Regions from separate parts of the Oceanobacter antarcticus genome, predicted to be linked through region 2. Evidence: riboswitches for the same ligand, from Rfam matches in the RefSeq annotation. Region 2 holds a riboswitch; the other holds the start of a gene.
What was found. Region 2 has a riboswitch for molybdenum cofactor ahead of moaA (GTP 3',8-cyclase MoaA). Riboswitches for the same ligand answer to the same signal wherever they lie in the genome.

Region 1 (3,090 bases), on a different contig from region 2:
CAGGTCGGTATCGACTACAAGGCACTGATCGAAGACGCCAAGGTCGGTGACATCCTGCTGCTGGATGACGGTCGGGTCGAACTGGAAGTGACTGAAACCTTTCCAACCAAACTGAATACCCGCGTTCGTATTGGCGGCTGGTTGTCGAACAACAAGGGCATCAACCGACTGGGTGGTGGCCTGTCCGCCAAAGCCCTGACCGACAAGGACAAGGTTGACATCCAGCTGGCGTCCGAGCTACTGGTCGATTACCTCGCCGTCTCCTTCCCGCGTGACGAAAATGACATGATCGAAGCCCGCGAACTGCTGACTGCCGCTGGCGGCCATGCGGGTCTGGTATCCAAAATCGAACGCGCCGAATGCGTTGCCGACGATGCCGTACTGGATGGCATTATCCGCGCTTCCGATGCCGTAATGGTCGCTCGTGGAGACCTCGCCGTAGAAATCGGCGATGCCGAACTGGTAGGCGTACAGAAAAAAATCATTGCCCGTTCGCGCCAGCTGAACAAGCCGGTCATCACTGCGACCCAGATGATGGAATCCATGATCGACAGCCCGATGCCAACTCGTGCCGAAGTCTCCGACGTCGCCAACGCGGTATTGGACTATACCGATGCCGTTATGCTGTCAGCCGAAACCGCCGCTGGTGATTACCCGGTTGAAGCGGTTGCCGCCATGACCCGCATCATCATGGGCGCCGAGCGTCATCCACTGGCCAAGCGCTCCAAGCACCGGCTCTACGAAGACTTTCACGACATCGATGAAACCATCGCCCTGTCTGCCATGTATGCCGCCAATCATCTGGTCGGCGTCAAGGCGATTATTTCCCTGACCGAAACCGGTGCAACACCACGGCTGATGTCACGTTTGCGTTCAGCCTTGCCGATCTTTGCCTTCTGCCGTCGGGAAGACACCCAATCGCGCGTTGCTCTCTATCGCGGCGTGCAAACCGTGCCTTTTTATGCCGATCAACTGGAACCGGATGCCATTAACCCGGCCGCCATCGCCATCCTCAAGGAAACTGGCGAAGTCAGCAGCGGCGACTACGTTGTGATCACCCGTGGCGACTACCTCAACGCCCAGGGTGGCACCAATACCATGAAGATTGTCCGCGTCGACTGACGTTTGTTTGGCCCGGCGCTGCACTCTTGCTGCTCAGCCGGGCAACCTCCCCCTCCTGCAAGACACCCAGCTCCCCATTTCTGGTCGCTACATATTTGCGGTCAAAGCGCATACACTGACAACTTACAAACGCCGAGCTGCTGTCTCTAACAGGCTGTGAATAACACCTCATGACGCTTCAGCCGTGGCACTGATCCCACAGGATCAGCGGGCATAACGCCCCTGCCACCAGGGTTCTGTGGGAAACCACCGGGCCTCCCGTATTTGGAAAGGTGTATATGACCCACTATGAACCCGGATTGAGCGACCGCTTTGGTCGCCGTTTCAGCTATCTGCGCCTGTCGGTTACCGATGTGTGCAATTTTCGTTGTCACTACTGTTTACCCGATGGCTATCAGAAAACTGATCAGCCAGAACCGCTGACGCTGGCAGAAATCGCCCCACTGCTGCAAACATTTGCCCAACTGGGAACACGCAAAGTGCGTATTACCGGTGGCGAACCCAGTGTGCGCAAGGATCTCACCGAGATCATTGACCTCACTGCCCGCACTCCTGGCATCGAGCAGGTCGCACTCACCACCAATGGCTACCGGCTGGCAGATCAGATTGATGACTGGCACCGTGCCGGACTGCAACGGCTGAACCTCAGCATCGACAGCCTCGACCCGGAGCAGTTTGGTGCCATTACCGGCTACCACCATCTCGATCGAATTCTGGCGGGTCTTGAGCGCGCTCTGACCCTGGGGCTGGACGTCAAGATCAATGCCGTGCTGTTGCGTGGATTCAATACCGAACGCTTGCAACAGTTCCTCGACTGGATCAAAGACACGCCAGTAACCCTGCGGTTTATCGAATTAATGGAAACCGGTAACAATCCGGTATTTTTCGCCGAGCACCATGTCAGCGGCGAAGCCATTCGACAACAGCTGCAGGCTTCAGGCTGGCAGGCCAAAACACGCGCCCAGCATGACGGCCCGGCACTGGAATTCACCCACTCCGCTTATCGTGGCAAACTGGGGCTGATCATGCCCTACAGCAAAGACTTCTGTGCCAGCTGTAATCGCCTGCGCATATCGTCACTGGGGAAATTGCATCTCTGCCTGTTTGGCGAACAAGGTTATGACGTACGACCGTTACTGCAGCCCGGCATCGCACCAGCGCAACTGGTGGCCGAACTGGAACAGTTGTTAGGGCTGAAACACGAAACCCATTACCTGCAAAGTGGCAATACCGGCGCGACCCGCCATTTTGCCATGCTGGGTGGCTAACACCGGGGTAAACCCCCGACTGCGGAGGCGATATGACAGCGAGAGTAACAACCGGGGTGATTCTGGCAGGAGGCGCCTCCCGTCGAATGGGACAAGACAAGGCGATGCTACCCGCCAGGGGCCACACCAGTTTGCTACACCACCAGGTTGCCCTGATGCAGCAACTCGGGCTGGAGCAGCTGTTTATCAGCCGCCATATCACCCTGCAAACACCCGCTGACCTGCAGCATTTGGTCATTAGCGACATCAATGACGAGTATCACGATGGCCCGCTGGCGGGCATTTTCAGCATTGCCAAAGCCTGCCCGCAAGCAGAGGCCTTACTGGTCATGCCGGTCGACTTGCCACTGATGGATCTGGCCACCCTGCGCTACCTGCTGAATATTGGCGACGCCGACGATCGCGCCGTCTACTTCCTGCAGGAATATCTGCCGCTCTACCTGCCGTTATCAACCCGAATCCGGCAGTATCTGGAAGATCAACTGACACTGGCAACCGCCGATAAATCCATTCGAGGACTACTGAGCTATTGCCAGGCCTTATCGCTCCAGCCCGCCAATTCCACAGCACTGACCAATACCAATACCCATGAAGAATGGCTCGCCAGCCAGCAATCCAGTGCCAACCACCCTGTTATCGAACGCGAGTAACCCTTATGTCCAAGACCTTTACTGATCAATTTATAGCACTGAATATTGCC
Region 2 (3,090 bases):
TATCGGGCCCTGGTGTTCACCGGCCGGGTGGTTATTTTTACCGGCTGCACCCTCGCCATTGGCGTTGGTGCCTGGGCCTTCTCACCGATCAAGTTCCAGGCCGACATGGGCATATTACTGACCTTCATGTTCCTGTGGAACATGCTCGGCGCGCTGATTTTACTGCCGGCGCTGGCGAGTTTTTTACTGAAACGCAGCCAGCCGCACTGAGGAGCAAACAGGATGTACAAGCAACTACTTATCCCGCTGGATGAAAGCCAGCTGTCGATGCAAGTGCTGGAGTCGGGGGTGCGCATGGCTGAAGTCCACGGTGCCCATGTGACCTTTTTGTACCTGTCGCCGCAGGACAACGAAGTGAACCGTGAAGATGCCGGGCTGCTGCACGCCATGGCCCCGGAACTGTTCGCCCGTAAATACCTGTGGCGAGATGGTTACATCAAGGCACGGGCAACCGGCTGGGCACGAACAGCAAATATAAGCGCCGATTTTATTTCCGAAGTCTGTGACGATTCGATTGCGGACACCATCCTGGCTAAGGCGACGGAGCTGCAAGCAGACCTGATTTTGATGGGGACGCACTGGCGTCGTTCGTTGATCGAACGCCTGTTCGGCTCAGTGCTGTTAAAAGTGGTCCAGCAGACCCGGATTCCGGTACTGGTGGCGGCAGTGGGGGAAGAACAGGAATCGGCGCAGCAGCAAGTGATTCGTGAGTTCCGCGAGAACCATGCGATCTGGATAGCGTTAATTGAACAGCTGGAACTCTGCTTGCAAGAGTCGGACTGCCTGACCAAGAACGATGAGTTAGTCGGCATGTTACTGACGGCAATCCAGAATTTTGCCTTGGTGATACGTGATTTCCGTCAGGAACCAGCCTTACAACAATTGCACCAGATCAGCGATAACGTATCGGCGACCCATACCGACACAAATGACAACCTCCCTCAGGAATCCCGCTTGATCGCCGCGTTAATGGACGTCTGCCTGGTTCCTGAAAAGTGGAATCTGGACGTTGCACGAGCGACGGCAAGGCAGCTGGGGCAGCATATTATTCAACAAGTTACAGAAGACAATCACCACCTGGTGAGCAAGGCATCCGAACAATTATCCGAACAGGATTTTGAACAGGCCCTGGCCACGCTGAACCAGACCCAATGGCGGGCGTTACGTAAGGCCCGACAGCAAGACTTGGGGACACTCTTGTCTCGCTTGAACACAGAAATGAACAGGAGCAAAACATGACCATGATTGTGGCAGATATTCACCATGCGGCAGAGGATCTGCATCAGGCCTGGTTATCTGGCACTGCTTGATCTGCTGCTGATCCTGTTTGTTTTTTTGATGAAACGCAGTTCATCGCCGAGCGGCTGTTGCTAACCCTCCCTGAGCTAATCAGGTATGAGGTACGCAGCTGCCGCCGTGGCCACCACCAATAACGGCGGTCGGTCACCAGGGTTAGCCGGGAAACTGGCTGGCCTCCCACATATTTGGAAAGGTGTGACATGACATTGCCAGAACCCCAACTGAGTGACGCCTTTGGCCGTCGCTTCGGTTATTTACGCCTGTCGGTGACCGATCAGTGCAACTTCCGCTGCAATTATTGCCTGCCGGATGGTTACCAGTGCTCGGAAAAACCGACATACCTGGCGCTGGATGAAATTCGTTGTGCTGTGGCAGCATTTGCCGCACTGGGGACACGCAAGGTGCGTGTCACCGGTGGTGAACCCAGTCTGCGTAAAGATCTGCCGGATATTATTCGTATTGTTGCGCAAACCCCCGGTATTGATCAGGTCGCGATTACCACTAATGGCTATCGGCTGTTACATGCCGTGCAGGACTGGGCCGACGCCGGTCTGACCCACCTCAACCTCAGTATCGATAGTCTCGATCCGGCGCAATTTGCCAACATTACCGGCCATGACCGTTTGCCGTATTTGCTGCAAGGTCTGGACAAAGCGCTGGCGCTGGGACTGAAGGTCAAGGTTAACGCCGTTCTGCTGAAAGGATTTAATCACCATCAACTGCAGGATTTTCTTAACTGGATTCGTAAGACACCCGTTAGTCTGCGATTTATCGAACTGATGCAAACTGGCGACAATCAGGTGTTTTTTACCGAACATCATGTCAGTGGAGACGAGATTCGCCAGCAGCTGCTACAGCAAGGATGGCAACCGCGCTTGAAAGAGATCAACGCCGGGCCAGCGCTGGAATTCCAGCATCCGGATTACCGGGGCCGTATTGGTTTGATCATGCCCTATAGCAAGGACTTCTGCGCCAGCTGTAATCGCCTGCGTCTGTCGTCTGTCGGCAAGTTGCATCTGTGTCTGTTTGGTGAGCAAGGCCATGATATTCGAACCTTGCTGGAAGCTGGCAAGGAGGATTTGCTCCAGGCTCGTCTGCTGACATTGTTGGGTGAAAAACGCGTGAGCCACTCCCTGCATCAAGGCGCTACCGGTGCTACCCGTCACCTGGCGATGTTAGGAGGCTGATGATGTCGACTGCGTTTATCCTGGGTCTGGTTCTGGCCGGTGGGGAGTCGCGCCGTATGGGTCAGGACAAGGCATTGCTATCAGTAGCCGGTTATCCAAGCCTGTTGCACCGTCAATTGGCCTTGTTGCAATCGCTGTCGCTGGACGCCTGTTCGGTCAGTCGCCATCGCCGTCACCAGACTCCGACGGATCTGGATGTACCGGTACTCAGTGACTCCAACAGTGACAATCACGAAGGGCCGTTGGCCGGCATCCAGGCCGCTGCTTTAGCCTGGCCGGAAGCGACAGCGGTACTGGTCTTGCCGGTGGACTTGCCTTTTGTTTGTACTGCATCCCTGCAGCATCTGCTGGAGGAAGGCCAGCGCCTGCGCACGGCGGTGTATTACGAAAACGAGTATTTACCGCTGTATTTGCCGTTGCATGACGCCCTGCGTGAGGATCTGTGTGCCCGTATTACTCTGGCTGCATCAGACAAATCCATTCGTGGCCTGTTGCGGCGGGAAAACGCCGTGGCATTGCCAGCACCTGTTGATAACACTCTAACCAATACCAATACCCCGGAAGAATGGCAGGCCAGTCTACAAGCAGACTGGTCGGTTCTACC

Region 1: another riboswitch for molybdenum cofactor. It lies ahead of moaA (GTP 3',8-cyclase MoaA); the one in region 2 lies ahead of moaA (GTP 3',8-cyclase MoaA).

What each region holds. Positions count from the first base shown of each region.
Region 1 is NZ_JBBKTX010000013.1:56,380-59,469, forward strand. Features, by position in the region: gene pyk (pyruvate kinase) at 1-1,122, shown strand, start outside; molybdenum cofactor riboswitch at 1,241-1,413, shown strand; gene moaA (GTP 3',8-cyclase MoaA) at 1,401-2,390, shown strand; gene WG929_RS11620 (molybdenum cofactor guanylyltransferase) at 2,423-3,040, shown strand; gene moaB (molybdenum cofactor biosynthesis protein B) at 3,046-3,090, shown strand, end outside.
Region 2 is NZ_JBBKTX010000036.1:28,123-31,212, reverse strand. Features, by position in the region: partial or broken gene WG929_RS19830 (MMPL family transporter) at 1-210, shown strand, start outside; gene WG929_RS19825 (universal stress protein) at 223-1,239, shown strand; molybdenum cofactor riboswitch at 1,343-1,511, shown strand; gene moaA (GTP 3',8-cyclase MoaA) at 1,500-2,486, shown strand; gene mobA (molybdenum cofactor guanylyltransferase) at 2,489-3,090, shown strand, end outside.